DNA from 4 places in the Serratia sp. DFXYC6 genome. Region 4 is predicted to be linked to each of the others. Evidence: riboswitches for the same ligand, from Rfam matches in the RefSeq annotation. Region 4 holds a riboswitch; each other region holds the start of a gene.
What was found. Region 4 has a riboswitch for thiamine pyrophosphate ahead of thiC (phosphomethylpyrimidine synthase ThiC). Riboswitches for the same ligand answer to the same signal wherever they lie in the genome.
Positions count from the first base shown of each region.

Region 1: it holds a riboswitch for thiamine pyrophosphate, as region 4 does, so the genes downstream of both, thiM (hydroxyethylthiazole kinase) here and thiC (phosphomethylpyrimidine synthase ThiC) in region 4, are expected to answer to the same signal.
Region 2: it holds a riboswitch for thiamine pyrophosphate, as region 4 does, so the genes downstream of both, thiB (thiamine ABC transporter substrate binding subunit) here and thiC (phosphomethylpyrimidine synthase ThiC) in region 4, are expected to answer to the same signal.
Region 3: it holds a riboswitch for thiamine pyrophosphate, as region 4 does, so the genes downstream of both, tenA (thiaminase II) here and thiC (phosphomethylpyrimidine synthase ThiC) in region 4, are expected to answer to the same signal.

Region 1 covers NZ_JBXUNV010000001.1:208,362-216,215, forward strand. Annotated here, with positions in the region: gene AC2CGQ_RS01110 (YtcA family lipoprotein) at 1-136, opposite strand, end outside; gene AC2CGQ_RS01115 (TetR/AcrR family transcriptional regulator) at 354-968, shown strand; TPP riboswitch at 1,060-1,156, shown strand; gene thiM (hydroxyethylthiazole kinase) at 1,192-1,983, shown strand; gene thiD (bifunctional hydroxymethylpyrimidine kinase/phosphomethylpyrimidine kinase) at 1,983-2,783, shown strand; gene AC2CGQ_RS01130 (inhibitor of vertebrate lysozyme family protein) at 2,868-3,326, shown strand; gene gutQ (arabinose-5-phosphate isomerase GutQ) at 3,366-4,337, opposite strand; gene srlR (glucitol operon DNA-binding transcriptional repressor SrlR) at 4,330-5,103, opposite strand; gene gutM (transcriptional regulator GutM) at 5,187-5,543, opposite strand; gene srlD (sorbitol-6-phosphate dehydrogenase) at 5,589-6,368, opposite strand; gene srlB (PTS glucitol/sorbitol transporter subunit IIA) at 6,379-6,741, opposite strand; gene srlE (PTS glucitol/sorbitol transporter subunit IIB) at 6,764-7,744, opposite strand; gene srlA (PTS glucitol/sorbitol transporter subunit IIC) at 7,760-7,854, opposite strand, start outside.
Region 2 covers NZ_JBXUNV010000003.1:426,294-434,147, reverse strand. Annotated here, with positions in the region: gene AC2CGQ_RS18340 (MFS transporter) at 1-1,066, opposite strand, end outside; gene sgrT (glucose uptake inhibitor SgrT) at 1,221-1,394, opposite strand; gene sgrR (HTH-type transcriptional regulator SgrR) at 1,485-3,146, shown strand; TPP riboswitch at 3,184-3,302, shown strand; gene thiB (thiamine ABC transporter substrate binding subunit) at 3,360-4,346, shown strand; gene thiP (thiamine/thiamine pyrophosphate ABC transporter permease ThiP) at 4,322-5,929, shown strand; gene thiQ (thiamine ABC transporter ATP-binding protein ThiQ) at 5,916-6,620, shown strand; gene ivbL (ilvB operon leader peptide IvbL) at 6,709-6,822, shown strand; gene ilvB (acetolactate synthase large subunit) at 6,934-7,854, shown strand, end outside.
Region 3 covers NZ_JBXUNV010000001.1:768,999-776,852, reverse strand. Annotated here, with positions in the region: gene gap (type I glyceraldehyde-3-phosphate dehydrogenase) at 1-809, opposite strand, end outside; gene AC2CGQ_RS03840 (GlxA family transcriptional regulator) at 888-1,862, opposite strand; gene AC2CGQ_RS03835 (SDR family NAD(P)-dependent oxidoreductase) at 1,989-2,723, opposite strand; gene AC2CGQ_RS03830 (LLM class flavin-dependent oxidoreductase) at 2,737-3,759, opposite strand; TPP riboswitch at 3,910-4,012, shown strand; gene tenA (thiaminase II) at 4,075-4,758, shown strand; gene AC2CGQ_RS03820 (ABC transporter ATP-binding protein) at 4,755-5,495, shown strand; gene AC2CGQ_RS03815 (ABC transporter permease) at 5,492-6,259, shown strand; gene AC2CGQ_RS03810 (ABC transporter substrate-binding protein) at 6,295-7,230, shown strand; gene AC2CGQ_RS03805 (transporter substrate-binding domain-containing protein) at 7,231-7,854, opposite strand, start outside.
Region 4 covers NZ_JBXUNV010000009.1:16,828-24,681, forward strand. Annotated here, with positions in the region: gene thiH (2-iminoacetate synthase ThiH) at 1-985, opposite strand, end outside; gene AC2CGQ_RS24365 (thiazole synthase) at 985-1,764, opposite strand; gene thiS (sulfur carrier protein ThiS) at 1,766-1,966, opposite strand; gene AC2CGQ_RS24375 (HesA/MoeB/ThiF family protein) at 1,963-2,712, opposite strand; gene thiE (thiamine phosphate synthase) at 2,705-3,355, opposite strand; gene thiC (phosphomethylpyrimidine synthase ThiC) at 3,348-5,291, opposite strand; TPP riboswitch at 5,406-5,530, opposite strand; gene AC2CGQ_RS24390 (Rsd/AlgQ family anti-sigma factor) at 5,570-6,073, opposite strand; gene nudC (NAD(+) diphosphatase) at 6,175-6,942, shown strand; gene hemE (uroporphyrinogen decarboxylase) at 6,981-7,854, shown strand, end outside.

The DNA.
Region 1 (7,854 bases), on a different contig from region 4:
TGCCCGCCACGCCGCCGCACAGGCAAAACAGCCAGTCGGGGAACGAAGCGCCGAACACCACCATGGACGGTGCCGGTGAGCACCCGGTGAGCAGCAGCACGGTCAGGCAGGTGATAAGCAGTTTTTTGTCGGGCATAGGGCTTTCTCTGGCGATTGGCTTGGTCGACGGGCCGAATGGAATGACTCTTTTTCAGTGAGTGAGGTCACTGTTTGTCTTCCCTACGCTTGCGCAAGGAGAAACTAGAATAAATACTCTACTCTAAACTAGAGGGATTAATCTAGTTTTTTGTGTCACCCTGCCTTCGCGGCGGCAAATGGGTATAATACGTTGATGACAGCGGGCAGAAACGAATATGCAAATCGACGAACACATCACCGGGCGAGAGCCGCAGCAGGAAAGAGGGCGGCAACGCGTACAAACCATTCTGGATTCGGCGGCGGCGATCGTGGCGCAGGACGGGCTGGCGGCGCTCAGCATGCAGCGGCTCGCCAAGCACGCCAGAACCTCCATCGGCTCGATGTATCACTTTTTTCCCGATCGCCACGTGGTGATCAAGGCGCTGGCGGATCGGCACACCGAATCGATCGAGGCGCTGGTGCGCGACATGGCGTTGGCCAGCGACGACGAGTGGAGGCGCCTCTCCGCTGAAGAGGTGATCCAGCGACTGTTTTCTCCCTATGCGCAGTACCTGCGCGAGCACGCCGACTACCTGCCGGTGATGCGGGAAATGAACCTGCCGGATGAAAAGTCCAGCTTCCTGGCGCTGATCGCCCGAGTGCTGCAGCTGCGCCGCCCCGAGACCGCCGAAGCGGAGATCCTGCAGCAAACCCGGCTGTTGCAAAGCCTGGTGGCCGGCACCTTGCACCACATCTTCAAAACGGCGCCGCAGAGCGTGGCGTTCACCCTGGCGGAGCTGCCCGGCGTGCTGAGCCTGTATCTGGCGGGAAAAGAGGGAAGCATCGCTTAGGCGCGAGCCAATTTAATCGCTTGTTTGTCCGCGCCGGCGCTGGCATGATCCCGCTCAGGGATTAACGCAACGTTGATCACAACCTATTGATTTTCATGACTCGGGGTGCCCTTCTGCGTGAAGGCTGAGAAATACCCGTATTACCTGATCTGGATAATGCCAGCGTAGGGAAGTCACGGCCGCCCAGCCGGCGCCGCCTTCTTGAACGCCGGTTGGGAGGAATATGATCGCTCGACCTGATGCACTACCCGGCGCTCGCGCCGCGGCCTGCCTGACCCAATTCCAACAGCGGCCTCCGCTGATCCACTGCCTGACCAACGAAGTGGTGCAATCGCTGACCGCCAACGTGCTGCTGGCGCTCGGCGCCTCCCCGGCGATGGTGGTGGAGCCGCAAGAGGCGGCGCAGTTCAGCGCGCTGGCCGACGGCCTGCTGATCAACGTCGGCACCCTCAATGCGCTGCGCGCCGAATCGATGCGGGCGGCGGTGGCCGCCGCCAATCAGGCCGGCAAGCCCTGGACGCTAGATCCGGTGGCGGTCGGCGCGCTCTCCTACCGCACCGCCTTCGCTAAACAGCTGCTGGACGAGCAACCGGCGGCGATACGCGGCAACGCCTCGGAAATCATGGCGCTCAACGGGTTGCTGGCCAGCGGCCGCGGCGTGGACAGCGGCGACGATTCCTTGGCGGCATTGCCCGCCGCGCGTGAGCTGGCGCGGCGCAGCGGCGCGGTGGTGGCGGTCACCGGCGCGGTGGATTACGTCACCGACGGCCAACGCGACTGGGCGATCGAAGGCGGCTCCCCGCTGATGACGCGGGTGGTGGGCACCGGCTGCGCGCTGTCGGCGGTGGCGGCGGCGTTTTGCGCCCTGCCGGGCGATCGCCTGGACAACGTGGCGACCGCCTGTCGGGTGATGTCACACTGCGGCGGCCTCGCGGCCAGGCAGGCCGCCGGGCCGGGCAGCTTTACGCCGGCGTTCCTCGACGCCCTGTATCAACTGCGCGGGGAGGATCTGTGATGAAACGTATTAACGCGCTGACCATCGCCGGCACCGATCCCAGCGGCGGCGCCGGCATTCAGGCCGATCTGAAAGCTTTCTCGGCGCTTGGCGCCTACGGCACTTCGGTGATCACCGCGCTGGTAGCGCAGAATACCCGCGGCGTGCAGTCGGTGTATTACATCGATCCGGCGTTCGTCGCCGCGCAGCTGGACTCGGTGTTCAGCGACGTGCGCATCGACAGCGTCAAGATCGGCATGCTGGCCAATGCCGACATCGTGCAGGCGGTGGCCGAACGTCTGCGCCATTACCGGCCGGAATTTGTGGTGCTGGATACCGTGATGCTGGCGAAAAGCGGCGATCCGCTGTTGGCGCCGGAGGCGGTAGAGTCTATCCGGCGCGAGCTGTTGCCGCTGGTGTCGATCATTACGCCGAACCTGCCGGAAGCGGCGGCGCTGCTGGCGTGCGCGCCGGCGGAAGATGAAGCGCAGATGCGCGAGCAGGGGCGGGCGCTGCTGGCGATGGGCTGCCAGGCGGTGCTGATGAAGGGCGGCCACCTGAGCGAAAGCGAGAGCCCGGACTGGCTGTTTACCGCCGAAGGCGAGCAGCGCTTTACCGCGCCGCGCGTCGCCACCCGCCATACCCACGGCACCGGCTGCACGCTCTCGGCCGCGCTGGCGGCGCTGCGCCCGCGCCATGCCGACTGGGCGGCTACGGTGGCCGCCGCCAAGGACTACCTGCAACAAGCGCTGCAACAGGCGGATACGCTGGAAGTGGGGCACGGCATTGGGCCGGTGCATCATTTTCACGCCTGGTGGTGAGCCAACTTTTTGCCGCAACCGTGGTCTGACTAGTTCAGGCCCGGTTTTATGGGCGAAACCTGATTTAACCTAGGGAGAAGGACTATGACGGGACACCAGGCGCTGCGTTGCGCCCTCTTCGGCGCACTGCTCAGCTTCAGCGCGGGCAGCTTTGCCCAGCAGATCGTCACCACGTCGGATTTGATTCAGCAGCCGGGGTATCAGGCCAGCTGGCAAAACATGGTCAAAGGCCAGGCGCGGATGCCGGGCTGGGCGCGCAAGGGCGTTGGCACCTCTACACCGGCGCAAAATCTGAGCTGGAAGGGCAAAGAGTATCTGGTTGGCAATCTGTGCAAACCGCACGACTGCGGCAACAACTTTTTGATCGTGGCGTTCAGCGCGGATAAATCCCAGGCCTGGGGCGTGCGGGTCGAGGTGGAAGATCGGCCGGAAGCCGTCGATCATCCGAAGAAATATGCTAAGTACCAGTGGCTCGGCAAGCCGGATGAAGACATGAAGGCGCTGCTGAAGCAGCAGTTCGAGAACAATCCCGACTGGAAATAATCTGACCGGGGGCGCCGCTGCCGGCGCCCCCGGCGTTGATCAGCCGATGCCGGCCTGATGCAGATCGTGCAGGTTGAGCGCCCCCACCAGCACGCCGTCCATATCGACCACCGGGGCCGCGCTGATGTGCTGTTCGTGCAGCGCTTCCAGCGCCTCTCCGGCGCGCCACTGCTCCGGCAGCCGATAGCCGGGGCGGGTGATCGCCGGGCTGAGCGGATCCTGCAGGCTATTGCCCTTCACCAGCCAGCGGCGCAGGTCGCCGTCGGTAAATACGCCCACCACCCGCTGCTGCGCGTCGCAGACCGCCACTAACCCCAGCCCGGTGCGGCTCAGTTCCAGCATCGCTTCCATCACGTTGGCGCTTTCGCTCACGCGCGGCAGGCGATCGCCGGTGCGCATCAGGTGATGCACGCGGTTCAGCAGGCGCGCCCCCAGGCTGCCGCCCGGGTGCGAGCGGGCGAAGTCTTCCGCGTTGAAACCGCGCTGGCGCATCAGCGCCATCGCCAGGGCGTCGCCCATCATCAGGGTGTTGACCGCGCTGGAGGTCGGCGCCAGCCCCATCGGACAGGCTTCGCGCTCGACGCCGATATCCAGCACGCAGGCGGCGGCCAGCGCCAGCGGCGACTCTTTGCCGCCGGTGATGGCGATCACCGGAATGCCGTTCTCCGCCAGCAGCGGCAGGATCAGATCCAGCTCTTTGGCGCGGCCGGAATAGGAGATGAACACCACCACGTCGTCGGCGCCGATCATGCCGAGATCGCCGTGCAGCGCCTCCGCCGGATGCACGAAGAACGACGGCGTGCCGGTGCTGGCCAGCGACGCGGCGATCTTCTTGCCGATATGGCCGGACTTGCCGATGCCGGAAATCACCGCTTTGCCGCGGCAGTTCAGCAGCAGCTCGCAGGCGCAGACGAAGTTGTCATCCAGGCGCGCCAGCAGGCGCTGCGCTTCGGTCAGCTCGATCTCCAGCGTTTCGCGGGCAAAGGCGAGCAGGGCGTTGGCGTTACTCATCGGGGTCTCCTACCAGAATAATATTGATGCCTTTCGCCTGCAGGGCGGCGAGATAATCGGGGTTGATGTCTCGGTCGGTGATCAGCGTATCGACGGCGCTGAGCTCGCACACCACGTTCGGGCTCTTGCGGCCGAATTTCGAGGAGTCTACCAACAGAATAATGCGGCTGGCGGCTTCGCACATCGCCTTGCTGACGTTGTGCACTTCGTTGAAGGTGGTGACGCCGGCGTTGAGATCGACGCCGTCCGCGCCGATAAACAGCTTGTCGAAGCTGAATTGCTGAAACGCCGATTCCGCCAGGCTGCCGTGGAACGAGGCCGACTTCTTGCGGTAGGTGCCGCCGGGCATCAGGATGGTCTGATCGTTGTCCAGCTCCACCAGCGCGTTGACGATGGTCAGGCTGTTGGTCATCACCGTGATGTTGTTGAACTGTGCCAGGTGCGGCACCATCTGCAGCACCGTGCTGCCGGCGTCGAAGATCAGCGAGTCGCCGTCGGCGATCAGCGCCACGGCGGCGCTGGCGATCTGGCGTTTTTTCTCGGTGTTGATATGGGTTTTGCGGTCGATCGGCTGATCGCCGTCGTCGCGGCTGAGCACCACGCCGCCGTAGGTGCGGATCACCTCGCCTTCTTCTTCCAGCAGGGTGAGGTCCTTGCGGATGGTGGTGCCGGTAGTGGAGAAATGCTCGGCCAGGGCGTCCACTGCCGTTTTGCCATGTCGCTGCAGATATTCAAGGATAGCGGCCTGCCGCTGCTTTGGTTTCATCGCGATTCCCGTTCACAAGAGTTGGGCATTTCCCCTCGCTGAATAATTCACTATGAAAGGTAATGTCTTTTAATGTGAAAATATCACGATTTGGGTTCAATCGCTAACGATAGTGCAGACTGGCATGCGCGATCCTCGGGGAAGATCACATCCGGGCGCAAATCCCGCTGATGCAACCCGTGTAAATGAGGCAGCGGGCGTGGCCGGGCGAAAACGGTCAGGCCGCGCAGCAACAGGCTGCCGCACACCCGCCGGTCGGCGTCGAAGGCCAGCGCTAGCACCACTCGCGGGCGAAAACGGCCGCCGGAACGGCCGACGCCCACGGCGCCCAGCTGGCATAAACCATCGAAGGCGCGGTTGAAACGTTGCAGTTGCCACCAGCCGAAGGCGATTTGCAGCAGCCAGGCCAGCAGCGCGAAGGCGATCAAAGCTTGTGTCATGGCGTTCTCCTTAGCCCCCTCTGCTGAAGGGGGCATCGATTGGCGTCAGAACATCACCTGGCCGCCGGTGATGTTGATCGATTGGCCGGTGCAGTAAGAGGCCTTGTCGCTGGCGTAGAACAGCAGGGTGTTCAGCACATCCTGGTAGTCGCAGCCGCGCTTCAGCGGCACCTTGTCGATGTAGTACTGCTCCACCTGATCCGGCGCGATGCCCAGTTTTTGCGCGTACTGCGGCAGCAGCGACTGGAACATCGGCGACTTCAGCAGGTTGCCGAGCATCAGCGAATGCACGGTGATGCCGTACTCCGCCAGATCGAGCGCCAGCGACTGCGTCAGCCCCACGCCGCCGAACTTGGCGGCGCTGTAGCCGGAGTTGTGCTTGCTGCCGACCTTGCCGGACTTGGAGTTGATCTGGATGATGCGCCCGGCGATGCCGTCGCGGATCATCAGGCGCGAGAACTCGCGGGCGCAGAGGAAATAGCCCACCAGGTTCACCTGCAGCGAGCGGTCGAAGTCGCCCAGCGGGAAATCGGTGATCGGCGCCGCCTTGGCGATGCCGGCACTGTACACCAGCAAATTAGCCTGGCCAAACGCCCGGTCAACCGCCGCCGCCAGCGCGATCACGCTCTGCTCGTCGGTGGCGTCGGCCTGAAAACCGCAGGCGCTGCCTGTGCCGTACTCTTCGTTGATCTGCTGTGCCACCAGACTGGCGTTGTCGGCGTTCAGATCGGCCACCGCCACCCGATAACCGGCCTGCGCCAGCCCGTGGCTCAAAAAGGCGCCTAACGTTTGGCCGCCGCCAATCACTACAGCTACTTCAGACATGGTCTACTCCTTATGCGATAAATGACAGCGTGCTGCCCAACGGGATATCGGTCGGCGTCGGGCCGGATACGTGGATCGAGCCGGGAAATTCGGCTTCGGCTTCGCCGTCGAAGCGCACGGTGATATGGCCCAGCTCGCGCAGATTCTGCGTGGCGACGCTGCCGACGGCGGTGATGGCGTAGCGCCGCTGCGCCAGTTCCATCACGCCGCCCACCTGCAGCTCGCCGGCGGTTGCGCCGTGGCGGTGGATGAAGCAGAACTCTTCGATATCCGCCGGGGCGCCTTCACGGAAGGTGATCAGCATGTTGTCCAGCAACGCGTCGCGGGCGCAGCCGCCGATCTGCGTGATGGTGGTGTGAAAAATGGTGTGCATAAACGTCTCCCTGGGGATCACATTATTGATAAATGAAGGCCGAGGCGGCCCAGGCGATCAGGACCGTCGGCGCGCCGGTCAGGAAGCGGCCAACCAGCACTGAAGGCACGCCGACCCGCACGGTGTCCTGTTTGGCTTCCGCCAGCGACAGGCCGACCGGAATAAAGTCGCAGGCGGCCTGCGCGTTGATGGCGAACAGCGCGGGCAGCGCCAGCTGCGGCGGAATATGGCCAAGGCCGATCTGCACCCCGACCAGCACGCCGATCACCTGGGCGATGACCGCGCCGGGGCCGAGGAACGGCGACAGCAGCGGGAATGAACAGATCAGCGCCAGCGTCACCAGGCCGATCGGGCTGTTGGCCAGCGGCGTCAGGCCGTGAGCGATAAAGTCCCCGAGGCCGGAGGCCATGATGATGCCGATCAAGGCCGAGACGAATGCCATAAACGGCAGAATGGTCTTCAGCACGGTGTCGATAGTGTCGCGCCCGGCCTGGAAGAACACCGCCACCACCGATCCCATGCCCATGCCGACCTTCGCCAGCAGCCCGTCGCTTTGCTCGGTGATCTTCTTGCTGGTGTCGTAGTCGCGCGCCTTGGGCGGCGCGGCAACGGCGGCGGCGGGTTGGCTATCTGCCGCTTCGATTCGGTTGATGTTGTGGTCGCGCACGCCGGAGACATAGATGTCTTCGAGGATAAACTGCGCCAGCGGGCCGGACTGACCGGTGGCATGGATATTGACCGTCGGAATGCGGCGTTTCGGGTACAGGCCGCAGCGCAGGGTGCCGCCGCAGTCGATCACCGCCACGCCGATCTCTTCCGCCGGCGGTTCGCCCTCTTTGAAACCGTCGACGGCGGGCCAGCCGGTCAATTCGCTGAGGCGATCGACGATGGAAGGCCGGGTGCCGGCGGTGATGTACACCACTTTTTTGCCGGGTTCGATCGGCAGTTCCAAAGGGCCACCCCAGCCGCTGGCGCCTTTTTCAATACGGATATAAGCACTCATGCTGCACTCCACGAATTAAAGTTGCACCTGGCGATCCAGACGGATGCCCATCTTGCGTTCGAACAGGCTGGTGGTCAGATCGGTGACCCAGCCGCGGAAGAAGTTGGTGA
Region 2 (7,854 bases), on a different contig from region 4:
TAGAGATGCTGTTGGTGAACAGCGTGGTGGCGGCGCCCGGCCGGCCCGGCATCAAATCCTGAAAATAGAGCATGCCGATACCGGCGACGATGCCGATAAACACCGCGTTGAGCAGCTGCAGCGCGATCAGGGCCGGCTTGGCCGCCAACACCGTCAGCCCGAGATAAAACAGCACGCCCGCCGCCACCGCCAGCAGCATCATGTTGCGTTTGCCGAAGCGTTTGACGTAATAACCGGCCAGCAGCATTGCCGGGATTTCCAACCCGGCGGCGGTGCCCATCAGCACCCCGGCCAGCCCTTCCGGCAGCCCGAGATCGGCGGTGATATACAGCGGCATATCGATGATATACAAGGTATTGCAGGTCCACATCAGCATCGAAGCGATGAACAGCAGCCGCACATCGCGATTGCGCCAGGCGCTGGCGGGCGCGATCGGCGCAGACATCCCGCCCTGCAGCTCCCCATTCTCTGCCGCACGCGGCACCGAAGGCAGCATAACCCCTACCAGCAGCACGCAAACCGCGAAGGTGGCGGCGGCGATCAGGAACATCACGGTGAACCCATAGTTTAGCGCCAGCGCAAACGACAGCGGCGGGCCGATCACCCACGCCAGCGAAAGCTGGGCGCGCATCACCGAGCTGAACATCACCACCTCACGCGCCTCGCTGTCGGCGTATTCCCGCGCCAACGCGAAAATCTGCGGCATGGCGGTGTTGGCAACGGCGGACATCAGCACCCCGGCGGTGATCAGCGTCAGGTAGTCGCGGTTAAAGGCGAACAGCAGGCAGTTGCCGACCGCCATCAGGCAGCACAGCAGGATCAGCCTGCGCCGATCGCCGCGGGTATCGGAGCGCTTGGCGAGCAGAAAACTGACCACGATGCCGGCCACGGCGTTGGCGGTGTAAAACAGCCCTACCCACAGCGGCCGCACTTTGACCTCGGTGGTCAGAAACAGACTGAGCGTCGGCGTCAGCAACGCGCCGGCGATGCCGGAGAGAAAAGCGATCAGCAGGAATGCGGCAAAGATGGGGTTAATACGCAGTGACAACCGGCTCAGGCGTTGCATATCGTCTTCCCTGACCTCAAAGCAGAAGAAAGAACCTTAGGCCACGGCGAGAAAAATGCAAGCGCATCGCCATGACCGCGCATAAAAAAACCAGTGGGTCGCCCCACTGGCTGGTGAAACAGCACCATTACTCAGAAACTTGTTGCCGCAGCCCCTACAGGTGCTCGCGATACTGCTTATCGGTCATCTCTTTAATGTCCCATTGCGTCAGGTGCGCCAGCATCGCCAGCCGCGCCTGTTCGGGCACCACGCTCAGCCAGTCGGCTCGCTGGCGGCGCACCGCGCTGAAATAGCGCTGATAGAACTGCCTGGATAAGAAAGCTTTCATGATTACGCCCTCCCCTTTCATTGATGAAAATTATCGGCGTAATATAGGGAAAGAAAAATTGACGAGTTGAAGCGGGAGCGTTCCTCTTTTATGTCCACGTCCAGATTGCAGCAGCAGTTCATCCGCCTGTGGCAGCGCTGCCACGGTGAAACCACCGACACCACGCTGCAGGATCTGGCGGAGGTGCTCAGCTGCTCGCGGCGCCACGTGCGCTCCCTGCTGAGCGCCATGCAGCGGGAAGGCTGGCTCACCTGGCAGGCGGAGTCGGGGCGCGGCAAGCGTTCGCGGCTAACCTTCCACTACACCGGCCTGGCGCTGCAGCAACAGCGGGCCGAGGAGCTGCTGGAACAGGATCGCATCGATCAACTGGTGCAACTGGTGGGCGACAAAAACGTGGTGCGCCAGATGCTGCTGTCGCAGCTGGGGCGTAGCTTCCGCCAGGGGAAACACATCCTGCGGGTGCTCTACTACCGGCAGTTGTACAACCTGCTGCCCGGCTCGGCGCTGCGGCGTTCGGAAACCCATCTGGCGCGCCAGATCTTCAACGGCCTGACACGCATAAATGAGGAAAACGGGGAACTGGAGTCCGATCTGTCTCACCATTGGCAGGCGTTGACGCCACTGCACTGGCGTTTTTACCTGCGCCCGGCGATCCATTTTCATCACGGCCGCGAGCTGGAGATGGCGGACGTCATTACTTCTCTCTCGCGTCTGACCTCGCAACCGCTGTTCTCGCATATCGAGAGCGTCACCTCGCCGACGCCATTCGTGATTGATGTGCATCTGCGCAGCCCCGACCACTGGCTGCCCTGGCTGCTGGGCAGCGTGCACGCCATGATCCTGCCGCGCGAATGGCGCGAACTGCCGGATTTCGCCCGCCATCCGATCGGCACCGGCCCCTATCGCGTAGTGCGCAATCTCCCCAGCCAGATGAAGATCCACGCCTTCGACGACTATTTTGGCTACCGGGCGCTGATCGACGAGGTGAATATCTGGGTGCTGCCGGAGTTCTCCGAAGAACTGGTGCATTCCGGCGTACAGCTGCAGGGCGATGAAACCGGCAACAACGAACTGGAAAGCCGGCTGGAAGAGGGCTGCTATTTCCTGCTGTTCGACCGGCGCTCCCCGCTGGCCGCCGATCCCGCCATTCGCAGCTGGCTGTGCGAATTGATCAACCCCATTTTGCTGCTGAGCCACGCCGGGCCGCTCTACCAGCGCTACTGGTCGCCGGCGTACGGCCTGCTGCCCCGTTGGCACCACAACCGCGCGCTGGCGCAGCAGCCCAAACCGGCGGGGCTGACCGAACTGACGATGACCCACTTCAATGAGCATTCGGAGTTTCACGCCATCCGTCAGGCGATCGAGCCGCTGCTGGCGCAGCACGGCATCCGCCTGATCGTGCAAAGCGTGGATTACGCCACCTGGCACCAGGGCGACGCGCGCAGCGATCTGTGGCTTGGCAGCGCCAACTTCTATCTGCCGCTGGAGTTTTCGCTGTTCGCCACGCTGTACGAACTGCCGCTGATGCAGCATTGTATGAACGAAGATCTGGCGCAGGACGCGGCGCTGTGGCGCGCCAACCGCCTGCCGCTGGCGGAGTTCTGCCAGCGACTGGTCAGCAACCACCAGCTGCATCCGCTGTTCCACCACTGGCTGCAGCTGCACGGCCAGCGCAGCATGCGCGGCGTGCGGATGAACACCCTCGGCTGGTTCGACTTCAAGTCCGCCTGGTTTGCCCCGCCGGAGACATAAGCGCCTTTCGCCCAAGTCGGTTAATCTTTACAATAGCGCCGTCTCAACGGGGTGCGGAGAACCGGGCCGCGTAATAAGCCTGATTTTCCGCTGAGAGCACACCCGTCGAACCTGATCCGGTCAATACCGGCGGAGGGATTTGAGCCCAGCGAACCGGCGACGCCGCCTCGCCCCCTCAGATGCCCTTGCCCCCTTATTTTTCAGGAGTGCAACGTGGTCAAAAAATATCTGCCCTGCTTATTGCTGCTGTGCGCCGCGCCGGCGTTCGCCAAGCCGACGCTGACGGTTTACACCTACGATTCCTTCGCCGCCGACTGGGGCCCAGGCCCGGCGGTGAAAAAAACCTTCGAGGCCGAATGCGACTGTGAACTGAAGTTCGTGGCGCTGGAAGACGGCGTTTCGCTGCTGAACCGCCTGCGCATGGAGGGCAAGAACAGCGCCGCCGATGTGGTGCTGGGGCTGGACAACAACCTGTTGCAGGCGGCGCAGCAAACTGGCCTGTTCGCGCCGAGCGGCGTCGATACCGCCAGGCTGACGGTGCCGGGCGGCTGGCAGGACGCGACCTTCGTGCCTTACGACTACGGGTACTTCGCCTTCGTCTACAACAAAGAAAAACTGAAGAACCCGCCGAAAAGCCTGCAGGAACTGGTCAGCAGCGACCGCAACTGGAAAGTGATCTACGAAGATCCGCGCACCAGCACGCCGGGGCTCGGCCTGCTGCTGTGGATGCAAAAAGTGTATGGCGACAAGGCGCCGGCCGCCTGGCAGCAGTTGGCGAAAAAGACCGTGACCGTCACCAAAGGCTGGAGCGAAGCCTACGGCCTGTTCCTGAAAGGCGAAGGCGATCTGGTGCTCAGCTATACCACCTCTCCCGCCTACCACCTGATCGAAGAAAAAAAAGACCTTTACGCCGCCGCCACGTTCAGCGAAGGCCACTACCTGCAGGTGGAAGTGGCCGGCAAGCTGAAAGCCACCAAACAGCCTGAACTGGCCGAGCGTTTCATGCGGTTCATGGTGACGCCGGCATTCCAGAACACTATCCCGACCGGCAACTGGATGTACCCGGTGATCAACACCCCGCTGCCCGTCGGTTTTGAGCAGATGAACGTGCCGCAGACCGCGCTGCAATACAGCGCCGAAGAGGTGGCCACACAACGCGGCGGCTGGATCCGGGCATGGCAAACCGCCGTCAGCCGCTGATCCCCCGCTGGCTCTGGCCGGGGCTGCTGGCCGCCGGCCTGATCCTGCTCGTCGCCGCGCTGGCGCTGGGTTCGCTGTGGCGTCACGCGCCGGACAGCGACTGGCGCAGCCTGTGGCAGGACAGCTATCTGTGGCACGTGGTGCGTTTCACCTTCCTGCAGGCGCTGCTGTCGGCGCTGATTTCGGTGCTGCCCGCCATTCTGCTGGCGCGCGCGCTCTATCGCCGCCGTTTCCCCGGCCGGCAGTTGTTGCTGCGGCTGTGCGCCATGACGCTGGTGCTGCCGGTGCTGGTGGCGGTGTTCGGCCTGCTCAGCGTCTATGGGCGCCAGGGCTGGCTGGCGACGCTGTGCGGCTGGCTGGGCGTCGAGTATGGTTTCTCGCCCTACGGTCTGCAGGGCATTCTGCTGGCGCACCTGTTCTTTAACCTGCCGCTGGCCACCCGCCTGTTGCTGCAGGCACTGGAGAACATTCCGGTGGAGCAGCGCCAGTTGGCCGCCCAATTGGGCATGAACGGCTGGCAGCAGTTCCGCTTCGTCGAATGGCCGGCGCTGCGCCGCCAAATCCTGCCGAGCGGCGCACTGATCTTCATGCTGTGCTTCGCCAGCTTCGCCACCGTGCTGTCGCTGGGCGGCGGGCCGCAGGCCACCACCATCGAACTGGCGATCTACCAGGCGCTGAGTTACGACTACGATCTGGGGCGTGCCGCCATGCTGGCGCTGATCCAGCTGGGCTGTTGTCTCGGGCTGGTGTTGATCAGTCAGCGCCTGAGCCAGGCATTGCCGGTGGGGCATACCCACGCCCAGCGCTGGCGCAATCCGGATGACAGCCTGTGGCGACGCGTCGGCGATTTTCTGCTGATCGCCGCCGCGCTGTTGCTGTTGCTGCCGCCTCTGCTGGCGGTGATCGCCGATGGCGCCAACCAGGCCATGGTCAGCGTGCTGCGCCAGCCGGTGCTGTGGCAGGCGCTGTTCACGTCGCTGCGCATCGCCCTCGGCGCAGGGCTGCTGTGCGTGGCGCTCACGATGATGCTGCTGTGGAGCAGCCGTGAGCTAAAACTGCGGCAACAGCTGCGCGGCGGCCAGGCGCTGGAGCTCAGCGGCATGGTGATCCTGGCGATGCCGGGCATCGTGCTGGCCACCGGCTTCTTCCTGCTGCTGAGCGATACCGTGGGGTTGCCGCAGTCGCCCTATGCGCTGGTGATCCTCACCAATGCGCTGATGGCGGTGCCCTATGCGCTGAAGGTATTGGAGAACCCGATGCGCGACCTCGCCGAACGTTACAACCCGCTGTGCCTGTCGCTGGATATCCGCGGCTGGCGACGGCTGCGGCTGATTGAGCTGCGCGCCCTGCGCCGCCCGCTGGCACAGGCGCTGGCCTTCGCCTGCGTGCTGTCGATCGGCGACTTCGGCGTGGTCGCCTTGTTTGGCAACGAGCATTTCCGTACCCTGCCTTTTTACCTGTATCAGCAGATTGGCGCCTACCGCAGCAACGACGGGGCGGTGACCGCGCTGCTGTTGCTGCTGCTGTGCTTCCTGTTGTTTACCCTGATTGAACGCTTACCGGGCCGCCATGCTGACGCTTGAAAAACTGACCTACCTGTATGACCACCTGCCGATGCGCTTTGATCTGCGCATCCAGCCGGGCGAGCGCGTCGCGGTGCTCGGCCCCAGCGGCGCCGGTAAAAGCACCTTGCTGAGCCTGATCGCCGGTTTTCTGCCGGCGGCCAGCGGCCGGCTGCTGCTGAACGGCGAAGACCATACCGCCACGCCGCCGGCCAAGCGGCCGGTGTCGATGCTGTTTCAGGAAAACAACCTGTTCGCGCATCTGACGGTGGCGCAGAACATCGGGCTGGGGTTGGATCCCGGACTGCGCTTGACTGAACAGCAGCGCCAACAGCGGGCGCACATCGCCCGTCAGGTCGGTCTGGAAGAGCATCTGGAGCGCCTGCCGTCGCAACTTTCCGGCGGCCAGCGTCAGCGCGCCGCGCTGGCGCGCTGTTTGATTCGCCAACGGCCGATCCTGCTGCTCGACGAACCCTTCTCGGCGCTCGATCCGGCGCTGCGCAACGAGATGTTGCAACTGCTGCAGACGGTATGCGAACAGCGCAACCTGACGCTGCTGATGGTGTCGCACAACCTCGACGACGCCGCACGCATCGCGCCGCGCACGCTGCTGGTGGTCGACGGCCGCATCTATTACGATGGCCCGACGCAGGCCCTGCTGGACGGCAGCGCGCCCGAAGCGCGCGTGCTGGGCATTTCGGGCAAAGCGTGATCTGACGCGCGTTTTTTATGCTGCGCCAATAAACCTGTTGTGCGAATTTTGCGCCTGTGTTTTTATAAAAACCTGACTTTTTTTACTGATGATAAGGTTCCCTGTGATCGCATCCTCGCTGACTTCGACCCTACTAGTTACCGCGCTACCAGCCGCGGTGGTCGTCGTGCGTGTGGTGGTGGTCGTCGGCAATGCGCCGTAGGGTCCGAATCAACGCATCGATTCCCAAACCCCGCCGGCGCAAACCGGGCGGGGTTTCTTGTTTTAGCACCCTGCCCAGCAAAGCTCACCGGCCTTGAGAAAGGACAGGAACATGGCAACTTCGGGCACGCCTCAACCGGGCACCAGCTTCACCGGCGCACAATTGATCGTTCATCTGCTGGAGCGTCAGGGCATCACCACCGTCGCCGGCATTCCCGGCGGCGCCGCGCTGCCGCTGTATGACGCGCTGAGCCAAAGCACCCGCATTCACCACGTGCTAGCGCGCCACGAACAGGGCGCGGGCTTTATGGCGCAAGGCATGGCGCGCGCCAACGGCAAGGCGGCGGTGTGCATCGCCTCCAGCGGGCCGGGCGCCACCAACCTGGTCACCGCCATCGCCGACGCCAAGCTCGACTCCATTCCGCTGGTGTGCATCACCGGTCAGGTGCCCTCCTCGATGATCGGCACCGACGCCTTCCAGGAAGTGGATACCTACGGCATTTCCATCCCGATCACCAAGCACAACCATCTGGTGCGCGATATCCGTGAACTGCCGCAGGTGATTGGCGACGCCTTCCGTATCGCCGAGTCCGGCCGCCCCGGCCCGGTCTGGATCGATGTGCCGAAAGACGTGCAAACCGCCACCATCACGCTGGAAGAGCTGCCGCCGATCGCCGTGCCGGACGCCGCTCCAAGCTTCGATCCGGCGCTGGTTTCGCAAGCGGCCGCGATGATCAATCAGGCGAAACGCCCGATCCTCTACCTGGGCGGCGGCATCATCTGCGCCGACGCCCACCGGCAAGCGGTGGAACTGGCCGAACGCGCCGGTCTGCCCACCACCATGACGCTGATGGCGCTGGGCGCGATGCCGGTGGAACACCCGCTGTCGCTGGGCATGCTGGGCATGCACGCGGCGCGCAGCACCAACTTCATTCTGCAGGAAGCCGATCTGCTGATCGTGCTGGGCGCGCGCTTCGACGATCGGGCGATCGGCAAAACCGAGCAGTTCTGCCCTAACGCCGCCATCATTCAT
Region 3 (7,854 bases), on a different contig from region 4:
AGCGGGCCGGACGCCGCCGCCGCGCGGAAAGCGGCGTTGATCTCCTCCACCGTCGCCGGGCGTTTCAGCGTCACCGTCAGATCGACGATGGAAACCACCGGCACCGGCACCCGCAGCGAATAACCGGTCAGGCGGCCGTCCAGTTCGGGGATCACCTTGCCGAGCGCCTTGGCCGCGCCGCTGGAGTAAGGCACGATCGATTCCGCCGCCGCCCGCGCGCCGCGCAGATCTTTTTCCGGCTGATCGTGCAGCGCCTGGCTGTTGGTATAGGCATGCGTGGTATTCATCAAGCCGTATTCGATGCCAAACGCCTGATGCAATACCTGCGCGGCGGGCGCCAGCCCGTTGGTGGTGCAGCTGCCGTTGCTGACCACCTTATGCAGCGCCGGATCGTAGAGCTGGTCGTTAACCCCCATGACGATGGTGATGTCGTCGTTCTTGGCCGGCGCCGAGATAATCACCCGCTTGGCGCCGCCGTGCGTGATGTGCACTTCCGCCTTGGCTTTATCGGTAAAGAAGCCCGTCGCTTCGATCACCACGTCCACGCCCACGCTGCTCCAGGGGATCTCGGCGGGATCGCGCTGTGAAAACACCTGAATCGGCCGGCCGTCCAGCAGCAGCTGGTTGTCGCCGGCTTCCACCCTGGCCGCCAGCGTGCCGGAAAGCGTGTCGTATTTCAGCAGGTGCGCCAGCGTCTTGCTGTCGGTCAGATCGTTGATCGCCACCACTTCAAAATCGCTGCGCCCCAGCGCCGCGCGCAGCACGTTGCGCCCGATCCTGCCGAAGCCGTTAATGCCTACTCTCACCATGATGCACTCCTCATTTGTGGACTTTGCCTAAAATCTAGCGCCGACCAGAAGCGGCGTAAATGACGTTTACCAATCAATTTACGCCAAATTGCGCGCATGAAAGCGTTCGCGGTATTCGCTCGGGGTCAGCTGCAGTTTGCGCTCAAACACCCGCCGCAGGTTAAGGCCGTTGCCGAAGCCGGTGGCTAAGGCAATCTGCTCGATACCTTCCGCGCTCTGTTCGAGGCGCTGCCTGGCGGTATGCAACCGCCCCTCTTCGACGAATTTGGCGGGAGAAATGCCCGTCTCGCGGGTGAACACCCGGGTAAAGTTGCGCGGGCTCATCGCCACGCGCTCGGCCAACCGATCGACGCTGAGATCGTCGGCGAGGTTTTCCAGGATCCAGGATTGCAGGTCACGGATCGGCCCCGGCGATTTGGCCTGGTTGAGCGGGTAGCGGCTGAACTGCGCCTGCCCGCCGGGGCGGCGCAGAAACATCACCAAGTCCTGCGCCACTTCGCGCGCCTGCACGAAGCCGTAATCATCCTCCACCAGCGCCAGCGTCAGATCGAAGCCGGAGCTGACGCCGCCGGAGGTCCAGATCGGCCCGTCCTGCACGTAGATTGGGCCGTTTTCGACCTGCACCCGCGGGAAGCGCGCCTGCAGCGTTTCCGCCAGCCGCCAGTGGGTGGTCGCCCGCCGCCCGTCCAGCAACCCGGCTTCGGCCAGCAGCAGTGCGCCACCGCAAACGGAAGCGATACGGCGCGCCTGCGGCGCCGCGCGGCGCAGCCAATCGGCGACCAGGGCACCCTCTTCTTCGGTCGCCCCCTTGCCGGCGACGATCACGGTATCGCGCGGCAGGGCCGGATCGAGATCCGCCAGGCGATGATCGGCCAACAGGCTCAGCCCGGACAGGCCGTGCACCACCCGGTGAGATTGCGTGGTGGCGACCGCGATCTGATACAGCGGCGTCTCGGCAGGGCTCAGGCGATTGGCCTGCATCAGGATATCGGCGATGCCCGCCGCTTCGAACAGCATGCCCCCTTCAGGGACGATAATCAGGAATGAGTGCATGGCGATAATATAAATAACAATCAAAACAGGCCAGGCGACCACTGTATAAGAAAAGCCCCGTCGGTTCACCCTGCGGGTATAAAAAAGCCCGCCGATAATCACCGACGGGCCAGGAAGGAACGGCCATCAAGCCTGCGGCAGGTTCACCCCGCCGGCGCGTGCCAATTGCGCCAGCAGCGCCGTTTGAAACGCCTCGTCGTGTACCGCGGCGTGAGGCTCGAACCGCTGCTGATGATGCCAATAGCCGCCGGAAATCAGTGCCTGCGGCTCATCGCTGCTCACCAGCCACGCCTGCGTCACGTGTCCCAGCGCCAGATCGTCGGGCGCATCCGCGCCGCCCATTTTGGTTGGCACCCAGCCGGGATCGACCGCGCTGCTGATGACGCCGGGCCACAGGCGCGCCACGGCGGCGGCCAGCGCGGTGACGAACAGCTTGCTGTCCGAATAGGAGCCGGCTGCGCCGCCAAGCCAGTCCACGCCGTTCAGTTCCGCCACGCCGTCAAAGTGCATGCTGCTGCTCAGGTAGACGATGCGATCGGGGCGTTCGATCAGGGCCGTCAGCAGATAGGGCGCCATCACGTTCACCGGCATCACCTGCGGCCCGGTGAACATGCCGGCGTTGTGGATCACCGCATTCGGGCGGCCAAGACGATTCACCTGCTCGGCGACCTGCCGGATCTGCTGCACCTCGGACAGATCGCCAATCACCGCCTGCGCGCCCTGATCCAGCAGATCGCGCACCGCCTCCAGACGGCCGGGGGCGCGCGCATGCAGGATCACCTGATGCCCTTCCTCCAACAGCGTTTGCGCGGCGGCGCGGCCCAGCCCGTCGACCGAACCGGTAATGAAAATGCGTGACATGCCACTCCTCCGTTTAGCGCCAGCCGAGCGCCGGCGCGACATGGGTTAAAATCGATTCGATAACGTGGGCGTTATAATCCACGCCCAGCTGGTTAGGCACGGTCAGCAGCAGCGTATCCGCTTCGGCGATGGCCTCGTCCTGCGCCAGCTGCTCGATCAGCGCGTCCGGCTCGGCGGCATAGCTGCGGCCGAAGATCGCCCGGGTCTGCGCGTCGATATATCCCAGCTGATCGCCCTCTTTGCCGCTGCCACCGAAGTAATTGCGATCCCGCTGATCCACCAGCGCAAAGATGCTGCGGCTCACGGAAACCCGCGGCTCGCGCGCATGGCCGGCCTCTTGCCAGGCGGCGCGATAGGCGCGGATCTGCTTGGCCTGCTGGATATGGAAGGGTTCGCCGGTCTCGTCATTCTTGAGCGTCGAGCTTTGCAGGTTCATGCCCAGCTTCGCCGCCCAGACGGCGGTGGCGTTCGAACCGGCGCCCCACCAGATGCGATCGCGCAGCCCGGCGGAAAACGGCTCCGGCCGCAACAGCCCGGGCGGATTGGGGAACATCGGCTGCGGATTGGGTTCGGCGAACCCTTCGCCGCGCAGCGCTTCCAGAAAGACTTCGGTATGGCGGCGGGCCATGTCAGCGTCGGTTTCGCCCTCGGCCGGGGCGTAACCGAAATAGCGCCAGCCGTCGATCACCTGCTCCGGCGAGCCGCGGCTGATGCCGAGCTGCAGCCGCCCGCCGGCGATCAGATCCGCCGCGCCGGCGTCCTCCACCATGTACAGCGGATTTTCATAGCGCATGTCGATCACGCCAGTGCCGATCTCGATACGTTGGGTTTTGGCTCCGATGGCGGCCAGCAGCGGGAACGGCGATCCCAGCTGACGCGCGAAGTGGTGCACGCGAAAATAGGCGCCGTCCGCCCCCAGATCTTCGGCGGCAACCGCCAGATCGATGGACTGCAGCAGCGCATCCGCTGCGGAACGGGTGCCGGACTGGGCGGAAGGCGTCCAGTGGCCAAACGAGAGAAAACCAATCTTTTTCATCGGGCATCGTCCTCAAAAGCAAAATCATCGGCCTACAGTGACAAAAACCGCGCGCCTTGCGCCAGCAAAATCGCCCCCGATCGCACTAAACGAACCGATTGCCGCCGCGCCGCCCGGCGATTGTAATCAAAAAACAAATGTCGTATAACAGGCAGCTCCGAGGGGTGTCCTGTTACGGGCTGAGATGGCGCAAGCCGAACCCTTTGAACCTGATCTGGGTCATGCCAGCGAAGGGACGGTTAGGCAACAACGCGATTACCCGTTGCCTGTTCATACCTCAGCGTGCCCGGATCTCCACTGACTCAAGGAGGTCCCATGTCCATCACCACCCTGTTCGAAAGCGGTCTTTACGGCCGGTTGCGCCACCATGCCGGCAGCCACTGGCAGGACTACGTCGATCACCCGTTTCTGCAGCAGCTGGCCGCCGGCACCTTGCCTGAACGCGCTTTTCGCCGCTACCTGACCCAGGACTATCTGTTCCTGCTGCACTTCGCCCGCGCCTACGCGCTGCTGGTCAGTAAGCTGCGCACCCTGCCGGAGATGCGCGCCGCCACCGCCTCGCTCAACGGCATCGTCGCCGAGCTGCCGTTGCACGTGGCCTACTGCGCCGAATGGGGGCTGAGCGAAGCGCAGATCGCCGCCCAGCCGGAGGCGGCGGAAACCATGAACTATACCCGCTACGTGCTGGACATCGGCCATGCCGGCGACGCCCTCGATCTGTTGGCCGGTCTGCTGCCCTGCGTGGCCGGCTATGCCGAAATCGGCCTGCGGCTGCTGCACGATCCCGCCACCCAGATGGAGGGCAATCCTTACGCCTCCTGGATCCGCAACTACGGCGACGAGGGCTATCTGGCCGGCGTGCGCGCCGCCATCGAGCTGCTCGAGACCGTCGGCCACCAGCGCGGCGCACAGGATCGCTTCACCGAGCTGGCGCAGATTTTCACCACCGCCACCCAACTGGAGTCGGCATTTTGGCAGATGGGGCTGAACGCCTCATGACCTCTCCGCTTCTCCCGCCCGGTATCCAGGTGCGGGATCTCAGCCTGCGTTTCGGTCAGCACATCGTCTTCGACCGGCTGAGCTTCGACATCGCCGGCGGCAGCTTCGTCGCCCTGCTCGGCGCCAGCGGCGCCGGCAAAACCAGCCTGCTGAAGATCATCGCCGGCCTGGCGCAGGCCAGCTCTGGTTCGGTGACCGGCAGCGACGGCCTGCCGATCGCCGGGCGCATCGCCTACATGGGGCAAAAAGATCTGCTTTACCCGTGGCTGACCATCGAGGAGAACGTCGCCCTCGGTTCGCGGCTGCGCGGCGAAACGCCGGATCGGGCGTGGGCGGCGCACCTGCTGGAGCGCGTGGGCCTGGCCGCGCATGGCCGCAGCCTGCCAGCCTCGCTGTCCGGCGGCATGCGCCAGCGCGCCGCCATCGCCCGCACGCTCTACGAACGCCAGCCGATCGTGCTGATGGACGAACCCTTTTCCGCGCTGGACGCCATTACCCGCGCCGAGATCCAGAGCCTGGCCGCCGAGCTGCTGGCGCAAAATACCGTGCTGTTGATCACCCACGATCCGATGGAAGCCTGCCGCCTGAGCCACCGGCTGCTGGTGCTGTCGCCCTGGCCGCTGGGCCTCGACGATACTCATCGCATCAGCGGGCTACCGCCGCGCGCGCCGGATGACGCCGACCTGCTGAAAAGCCAGGCCGAGCTGCTGCAGCAGCTGGTGAGGGCAGCACAATGAATAGTGCCCAAGAGCGTGGACTCACCCGCCTGCGGCGCGGGCTGACGGTATTCGTCGGCCTGCTGCTGCTGTGGTGGCTGGCGGCGCAAAGCGGCATCCCGGCCTTTCTGCTGCCCACGCCGGGCGCAGTGGCGCAGGCGCTGTGGGACGGGCGCGGCTATCTCGCCTGGCACACGCTGGTCACCGCTTCGGAAATCGTCAGCGGGCTGGTTCTGGGTGTGTTGCTCGGCGCGGCGCTGGCGCTGTGCATGATTTTCTCGCCGCGCCTGCAGCGCTGGCTGATGCCGCTGGTGCTCACCAGCCAGGCGATACCGGTGTTCGCCCTGGCCCCGCTGCTGGTGCTGTGGTTCGGCTTCGGCATGAGCGCCAAGGTGGCGATGGCGGTGCTGGTGATCTTCTTCCCGGTGGTGTCGGCCTTTTTCGACGGGCTGCGCCGGGTCAACAACGACTACCTCGATCTGGCGCGCACGATGCGCGCTTCGCGCTGGGCGCAGCTGCGGCACGTGCGGCTGATGGCGGCGCTGCCGGCCTTCGGCTCCGGCCTGCGCATGGCCGCCGCCGTCGCGCCCATCGGCGCCATCATCGGCGAATGGGTCGGCTCGGCCGAAGGGCTGGGCTATGTGATGCTGAACGCCAATGCGCGCATGCAGACCGACGTCTGCTTCGCCGCACTGTTTATTTTGGTGCTGATGACCGTGCTGCTGTGGGCCGCGGTGGATGCGCTGCTGCGGCGCCTGATCGCCTGGGCGCCGGAAAACGACTGATGATTGCAACCATAACCAGGGATAAAGGAACGACCATGATCAAACAAACCGTCTGCGGGCTGTTGCTCGGCGCCGCCATCACCGGCCAGGCCGGCGCGGCCGACAAGCTGACGCTGGTGCTCGACTGGTACATCAACCCCGATCACGCGCCGATTATGGTGGCCGAGCAGATCGGCGCCTTCAAGGCCGCAGGGCTGGACGTCAAGATCGTGCCGCCGTCCGATCCGGCGCTGCCGCCGCGACTGGTGGCCGCCAAACAGGCCGACCTCGCCATCACCTATCAGCCGCAGCTGCATTTCTTCGCCGATCAGGGCCTGCCGCTGATGCGCGTCGGCACGCTGATCAACACGCCGCTGAATACGGTGATCGCGCTGGATAAAAACATCACCTCGCCGGCGGATCTCAAAGGCAAAACGGTGGGTTACTCGGTCAGCGGCATCGAACAGGCGACGCTGGCCACCATGGTCGAACACGAGCATCTCAAACCGCAGGATATCAAGCTCATCAACGTCAACTTCCAACTGACCAGCGCCCTGCTGGCGGGCCAGGTCGATGCGGTGATCGGCGGCTACCGCAATATCGAAGCGCTGGAGCTGAAGCTGCAGGGCAAAAAGCCTGTGGTGTTCAACGTCGAAGACTACGGCGTGCCGGCCTACGACGAGTTGATCATCGTCGCCAACCGCGATGCGGTGAACGAGCCGAAAATTCGCAAATTCCTCGCCGCGCTGAAGCAAGGCAGCGACTACCTGCACGCGCACCCGCAGGACACCTGGTTGGCGTTCGCCAAGGCGCACCCGGAGCTAAATACCGAGCTGAACAAACAGGCGTGGCAAGCCAGCCTGCCGCTGTTCGCCCGCGATCCGGCCAAGTTGGATCGGGCCCGCTACCAGGCTTACGAACAGTTCCTGTTCGACAATAAGCTGATCAAGAAAATCACCCCGGTAGACCAGTACGCGGTGGAGCTCGACTGATCACGCCGAGGCGGCCGGCGGCGCCACCGTCACCTCGCCCTGGCCGCTGCGCTGCAGGGCCGCCTTCACCAGCCCATTGGCCTTGCAGCGTTCGATAAACGCGTTCACGTAGGCGGCGCCCTGCGTGTTTTGCCGCGGCACCGCCATCGCCTGGCGGATGGCGGTAAAATGTCCGTCCAGCACTCGGTAGCCGGGATGGGCGGCCGCGGCGGCCAACAGCGGTTGACGCACGCCGGCCGCCGCCTCCAGCCCCCGTTCGAAAAACAGCGCGATCGCCTCGGCGGAGGTTGCCGCCCGCACCAATTGCGCCTGCTGCAGCGTGCGCGATAAAAACAGATCGTACGCCGCCCCCTGCCCGACCGCGATGCGCACCTCCGGCCGGTCGAGCTGCGCCACCTCAGAGTAAGGCGCGTCGTTCGCCACCAGATAAGTCCCCTCGATGATCACGTAGGGTTCGCTGAAGGCGATCTGCGCCGCGCGCACCGGCTCGATGGCCATAAACGCCAGGTTCCAGGCGCCGCTCTCCAGATCGGCGAACACCTTGCCGGCCGCGTCATAGGTCACCAGCTCCAGCGCCACGCCCAGTTCGCGAGCCAGCGCGGCGGCCAGCTCCACCGAAGCGCC
Region 4 (7,854 bases):
CGCCGGGCTGCGTCTTGGATCCGGCGCTGACGCTGTTGATCGCCACCGGGATCATATGATCGCGGAAGTACGGCGACTCACGCGTAGACAGCGACAGCTCAACGTCCGGCGCGAACAGCCGGAAGGCGCAGATCAGCTGCACCAGTTGAGGCTCGCTCATGATCGACGCCGGTTCAATGCCGCCGGCGCAGGGGCGCAGGCGCGGGAACGAGATCGAGTAGCGGCTCTGCCAGTAGGTTTGCTGCAGGTAAAACAGATGTTCCGCCAGCAGGTAGCAGTCGGTGCGCCAACTGTTGGACAGGCCGATCAACGCACCGATGCCGATCTTGTCGATCCCGGCGCGCCCCAGGCGATCCGGCGTGGCCAAGCGCCAATGGAAATCCTGCTTCTGGCCGCGCAGGTGATGCTGCAGATAGGTGGCCGGATGGTAGGTTTCCTGGTACACCAGCACGCCGTCCAGGCCCAGCGTTTTCAGTTCGGCGTATTCCTCCTGCGCCAACGGCTGCACTTCCATCATCAGCGAGCTGAAGTGTCGGCGGATCGCCGGGATGTGCTGGCGGAAATAGTCCATGCCGACCTTGGTCTGATGCTCGCCGGTGACCAGCAACAGATGTTCGAACCCCAGCGCCTGGATGGCTGCGCACTCGCGGGCGATCTCCGCCGCATCCAGCGTTTTGCGCTTGATGCGGTTGCTCATCGAAAAGCCGCAGTAGGTGCAGTCGTTGGCGCACAGGTTGGACAGATACAGCGGCACATAGAAGCTGACGACGTTGCCGAATCGCTGACGGGTCAGCTGCTGCGCGCGCTGCGCCAGCGGTTCCAGATACGGCGCGGCGGCGGGGGAGATCAGCGCCATAAAGTCGTCGCGCGTCAGCTTGTCGGCGTTCAACGCGCGTTCCACGTCGCGCGCGGTTTTGCCGTTGATGCGCAGCGTAATGTCGTCCCAATCCAGCTGTTGCCAGCGGCTACTGAAATCGTCGGCCATCACTGTGCCTCCTCTGGCTGGCTGAGGAAGGCGGTCAGCGGGCTAGAGGCGACCGCACCGCGCTGGCTCGCGCCCAATCCGGCGCTGCGCGCCAATTCGCCGGCCTCCAGCGCCAGGCGAAACGCCCGCGCCATTTGCACCGGGTCGCGCGCCACGGCGATGGCGGTGTTCACCAGCACCGCGTCGGCGCCCAGCTCCATCGCTTCCAGCGCGTGGCTTGGCGCGCCGATGCCGGCGTCGACCACCACCGGCACCTTGGCCTGTTCGATGATGATCTCGAGGAAGTCGCGGGTGCGCAGACCGCGGTTGGAACCGATAGGGGCGCCGAGCGGCATCACCGCCGCGCAGCCCGCCTCTTCCAGCCGTTTGCACAGCACCGGATCGGCGCCGCAGTAGGGCAGCACCACAAAACCGTCTTTCACCAGCGTTTCCGCCGCCTTCAGCGTTTCTATCGGATCCGGCAGCAGGTATTTCACATCGGGGTGGATCTCCAGCTTCACCCAGTGGGTGCCGAGCGCTTCACGCGCCAGCCGGGCGGCGAATACCGCTTCGGCGGCCGTTTTGGCGCCGGAGGTATTGGGCAACAGCCTGACGCCCAACTGTTGCAGCGGCGCCAAAATGGCGTCGTTGCCGCCGCGCAGATCGACGCGCTTCATGGCCATGGTCACCAGCTGTGAGCCGGAGGCCGCCAGCGCCTCCAACATCAGCGCCGGGGTGGCGAACTTGCCGGTGCCGGTGAACAGGCGCGAGGTAAAAGTGGTATCGGCGATTTTCAGCATGTCAGCCTCCGGCGATCGCTTGAAACAGCAAAATGTCGTCACCGTCCTGCACCTGATGGTCGGCCCAGTCGGCGCGCGGGATGATGGTTTGGTTGATCGCCAGCGCGGTACCCGGCTGGTGGCGTTCCAGCTGGGCCAGCAGGGCGGCGACGCTGAGCGGCTGCGGCAGCTCCAGCGGTTGGTCGTTTAAACGGATCTTCATGCCGCGCCTCCGCATACCGGGCAGGCACGGGCCTGGCTCAGTTGCAGCGTGCTCCAGCTCTGCTGCTTGCCGTCGAACAGCCGCAGTTTACCGCTGAGGGAAGAAGGCATGCCGGCCAGCATCTTGATGGCCTCCAGCGCTTGCAGGGTGCCGATCACGCCCACCACCGGACCGAGTACCCCGGCGGTGCGGCAGTTGCGCTGCGGCTCTTCCTGCTCCGGGTACAGGCAGGCGTAGCAGCCGTGCGCATAGGGCGGCTCGAGCACCAGCAGCTGGCCGCTGAAGCCGACCGCGCTGCCGCTGATCAGCGGCTTGGCGGCGGCGATGCAGGCGGCATTGACCTCATGGCGGGTCGCCATATTGTCGCAGCAGTCCAGCACCAGATCGGCGCGTGCGACCGCGTCGCGCAGCGCTTGCCCTTGCAGCCGCTGCGCCAGCGGGATGGATTCCACCAACGGGTTCAGCGCCTGCAGGTGGCGTTGCGCCAGCGCCGCCTTGCCGGTGGCGGTATCGGCGCTGCGGTAGAGGATTTGCCGCTGCAGGTTGGTGACGTGCAGCTGGTCGTCGTCGGCCAGCAGCAGCGTGCCGACGCCGGCGGCGGCCAGATACAGCGAAGCCGGGGAACCGAGCCCACCTAAACCGACGATCAGCACCGTGGCGCGCTTGAGTCTCTCCTGGCCTTCCGGGCCGACGTCCTCCAGCAGCAGCTGGCGGCTGTAGCGCAGGAATTCCTGATCGTTAAGCATCGTTCGGATCCTCGCCTTCGATCAGCCGCAGCAGCTCGGCCGTCGCCGCGCGCCAGTCCGGCGCCTGGGTGATGGCGCTGACCACCGCCACGCTGCCGACGCCGCACGCCAGCACCGCCGGTACGCGATCGATACTGATCCCGCCGATCGCCACCGTCGGGTAATCCGCCAGGCCGGCGATGTGGCGTTTCAACTCCGTCAGCCCCTGCGGCGCCGAAAGCATGTCTTTGGTTTGGGTGGGGAAGATGTGCCCCAACGCGATGTAGGACGGTTTCACCGCCAGCGCGCGCGCCAGCTCCGCGTCGTCATGGGTGGACACGCCCAGCCGCAGCCCGGCGCGGTGAATGGCAGCCAGATCGGTGGTATCGAGATCTTCCTGGCCCAGATGCACGCCGTAGGCGCCGTGCTTGATCGCCAGCCGCCAGTAGTCGTTGATGAACAGCCGCGCCTGATAACGCCGGCCCAGCGCGATGGCGGCAGCGATATCCTCTTCGACCTGCTCGTCAGGCAAGTCCTTGATGCGCAACTGGATGGTGGTGACGCCGGCCTCCAGCAGGCGAGCGATCCATTCCACGCTGTCGACGACCGGGTAGAGCCCCAGTTTGTAGGGCGTCGCCGGGAAGGGCGTCGTGATATCAGTCATTGCTGGTCTCCTCCTGCAAATTGCCGGCGCTGTGATACAGCTCGCTGCCGCGGGCGCGGAACTCGGCGGACATTTTCTCCATACCGGTCAGCTGCACCTCGATCGGTTTGGCGGCCTCTTGGGCAGCGGCGTAGTCGCGCACCTCTTGTGAAATCTTCATCGAGCAGAATTTTGGTCCGCACATCGAGCAGAAGTGGGCGATCTTGCCGGATTCCTGCGGCAGGGTTTCGTCGTGATAGGCGCGCGCGGTGGCCGGATCGAGCGCCAGATTGAACTGATCTTCCCAGCGGAATTCGAAACGCGCCTTGGACATGGCGTTATCGCGGATCTGCGCGCCCGGATGGCCTTTGGCCAGATCGGCGGCGTGAGCGGCGATCTTGTAGGTGATCAGGCCCTGTTTGACGTCCTCTTTGTTCGGCAGGCCGAGGTGTTCTTTCGGCGTGACGTAACACAGCATGGCGCAGCCGAACCAGCCGATCATCGCCGCGCCGATACCGGAGGTGAAATGGTCATAGCCCGGGGCGATGTCGGTGGTCAGCGGACCGAGGGTGTAGAACGGCGCTTCGTGGCAGTGTTCCAGCTCTTCGGTCATGTTGCGGCGGATCATCTGCATCGGCACGTGGCCAGGGCCCTCGATCATCACCTGCACGTCGTATTCCCAGGCGATTTTGGTCAGCTCGCCCAGCGTATGCAGTTCGGCGAACTGGGCTTCGTCGTTGGCGTCCTGAATTGAGCCGGGGCGCAGGCCGTCGCCGAGCGACAGCGAAACGTCGTAGGCGGCGCAGATCTCACAGATTTCGCGGAAATGCTGATAGAGGAAGTTTTCCTGATGGTGCGACAGACACCATTTGGCCATGATCGAGCCGCCGCGCGACACGATGCCGGTCAGGCGTTTGGCGGTCATCGGCACGTAGCGCAGCAGCACGCCGGCGTGGATGGTGAAGTAGTCGACCCCTTGCTCCGCCTGTTCCAGCAGCGTATCGCGGAACATCTCCCAGGTGAGGTTTTCCGCCACGCCGTTGACCTTCTCCAGCGCCTGGTAGATCGGCACGGTGCCGATGGGCACCGGGCTGTTGCGCAGGATCCACTCGCGGGTTTCGTGAATATAGCGGCCGGTGGAGAGATCCATCACGGTGTCTGCGCCCCAGCGGGTGGCCCATACCAGCTTCTCCACCTCTTCTTCGATCGACGACGTGACCGCCGAGTTGCCGATATTGGCGTTCACCTTTACCAGGAAATTGCGGCCGATAATCATCGGCTCCGCTTCCGGGTGATTGATGTTGGCGGGAATGATAGCGCGGCCGGCGGCCACTTCCTGGCGCACGAACTCCGGCGTGATGTTGTCCGGCAGGTTGGCGCCCCAGCCCTGGCCCGGATGCTGGTGGCGCAGCACCTCGCCGCGAATGCGTTCGCGCCCCATGTTTTCACGGATGGCGATGAATTCCATCTCCGGGGTGACGATGCCGGCGCGGGCGTAGTGCAACTGGGTTACGCACTTGCCCGGCAGCGCTTTGCGCGGCAGCGGCAGGTGTTCGAAACGCAGGTGATCGAGACCTTCGTCCGCCAGCCGCTGCTGGGTGAAGCCGGAGCTGGCACCGCTCAGGGTGGCGGTATCGCCGCGTGCGTCGATCCAGCCGGCGCGCAGCTTGGCCAGGCCGGCGTGCACGTCGAGCTCGGCCTGTGGATCGCCGTACGGGCCGGCGGTGTCATACACCGGGATCGCCTCGTTCTGTTCATACTGCGGGTTATCTTTGCTGCCGCCGACCAGGGTCGGGCTGAGCTGAATTTCACGCATCGGCACCTGGATATCGCGGCGCGAACCCTGCAAGTAGATGCGGCGTGAGTTTGGGAAAGCCATGCCTTGCAGGGTGTCGATAAACTGCTGGGCGGCTTCGCGTTGCGCTTTACGGGCGCGCGGTGGATTAACGTTAGACATAGCAAGTTCCTACCAGTGTGTTGGGTTGGGAAAGTTGCTTGTCTGGAGCTCGGAGGGAGTAATGATGGTGGCCGATAAGGCAGGGCGCCCGCAAGGGGAAGGCCGTGTCTGTGGCGATAGATTACTCTTGTTCCCTTCGCGGGTATTAACCCGATCAGGTTCCGCGGATCCCGAATTAACGGTCTCAGCCTGGCTGATTCGATGAACAAATCAGGCGCTAGGCACTCCGACAAGATGCCCCCCAGTATAGGAGGGATAAGAAAAAAAACTATAAAATTTTAACGCGCCGGATCCAGCGCCTGGTCCGGCAGCGGTTGCTGCGTGGCTTCCGCTTCCAGCAGGATCAGCTTATCTTCCAGCGCAAAGCGCGCCGCCAGCGTTTCGCCGATATCCGACAAGGCCTGGTGGAATTCCAGACAAACCTCCTGATCGATATCCACTTCGGTATAGCGATCGTGGAACGCCATGATCTGTTCGGTATTGGCCCACAGTTTGGGGTAGATGTTCACCGCCAGCGACATTTTCGGACTGGCTGCGCCTTCCACTTGTTTGATAATTCTGTCATAGATATGAAAATGCCCTGCGGAGAGGTAATCCACCAGGTTATGGCAAAAGTTCTCCAGCGCTTTTTCATTCAGCGGCGTATGCTTTTCTTTATTCGGTTTGAGGCCTACCAGCGTGCAGTAGGCGACCAGCAACTGCTTGCGGGCCTGAAGCCATTGATCAACTAATTCATTACTACCGCCAACGCGCTGAGTCAGCCTTTCCAAACGGTTGAGCATGTTTGACTCCGTGTAAGTAACAAAAGTAACCGGTAAGTTATTAAAATGTAACAAAGCCGATTTGTAGAGTGCCAGTGAAGCTGAGGTTGTGCAACAACGATATGGAACTTGCATTAACGGGCAATGAAAACGGCTGGTGGATCGTCAGCCATGAAAGCAAACTTTGGTTACCGAACGGTGAATTGCCGTCGGGGACCGCCGCCGCCCTCGGGCTGCAGGGCCACATGGCGCGCGTCATCGGTGAGTGGGAGGGCGCGCCGGTCTGGCTGGTGCGCCAGGCGATGCCGCGGGAGATGGGGTCGGTGCGTCAGTTGTTGGATCAGGATCGTGGTCTGTTCCAGCTGGCCGGGCGCGGCGTGCAGTTGGCGGATTTCTACCGCTCCCATCGCTATTGCGGCTACTGCGGCCATGAGATGCACCTCAGCCGCACCGAAAGCGCCTGCCTGTGCGGCCATTGCAAGGAGCGCTACTACCCGCAGATCGCGCCCTGCGTGATCGTCGCCATTCGGCGCGACGATCAGATCCTGCTGGCGCAGCACGTGCGCCATCGCGGCGGCATTCACACGGTGCTGGCCGGTTTCGTTGAAGTGGGCGAAACGCTGGAGCAAGCGGTAGCGCGCGAAGTGATGGAAGAGAGCAATATTGAAATCAAGAACCTGCGCTACGTCACGTCACAACCCTGGCCGTTTCCGCACTCGCTGATGATGGCCTTTATGGCCGATTACCACCAGGGTGAGATTCGTCACGATCCCAAGGAGCTGCTCAATGCCGGCTGGTATCGTTACGACCAACTGCCGCTGTTGCCGCCGCCCGGCACCGTGGCGCGCCGCTTGATTGAGGACACCGTGGCGCTGTGCCGGGCAGAATAATGTACAATGGCCGGCAGATTATTAAGGGAGCCCCATAAATGACTGAGTTGAAGAACGATCGTTACCTGCGCGCGCTGTTGCGTCAGCCGGTGGATGTGACCCCCGTATGGATGATGCGCCAGGCCGGTCGTTATTTACCGGAGTATAAGGCGACTCGCGCCCAGGCCGGTGATTTCATGTCGCTGTGCAAGAACGCGGAGCTGGCCTGCGAGGTTACGCTGCAGCCGCTGCGCCGCTACGCGCTGGACGCCGCCATCCTGTTCTCCGACATTCTCACCATTCCCGACGCCATGGGGCTCGGCCTGTACTTTGAAGCCGGCGAAGGCCCGCGTTTCAGCTCCCCCGTCACCTGCCGCGCCGACGTCGACAAACTGCCGGTGTTCGATCCGGAAGTGGAGCTGGGCTATGTGATGAACGCGGTGCGCACCATTCGCCGCGAGCTGAAGGGCGAAGTGCCGCTGATCGGCTTCTCCGGCAGCCCGTGGACGCTGGCTACCTATATGGTTGAGGGCGGCAGCAGCAAGGCATTCACCAAGCTGAAGAAGATGATGTATGCCGAGCCGGCCACGTTGCACCTGTTGCTGGACAAGCTGGCGGACAGCGTGATCCTTTACCTCAATGCCCAGATCAAGGCCGGCGCGCAGTCGGTGATGGTGTTCGACACCTGGGGCGGCGTGCTGACCGGGCGCGATTACCGCGAGTTCTCTTTGCACTACATGCACAAGATCGTCGATGGCTTGCTGCGTGAAAACGACGGCCGCCGCGTGCCGGTAACGCTGTTCACCAAAGGCGGCGGGCAGTGGCTGGAGGCGATGGCCGCCACCGGCTGCGATGCGCTGGGGCTGGACTGGACCACCGACATCGCCGACGCGCGCCGTCGCGTAGGCGACAAAGTGGCGCTGCAGGGCAATA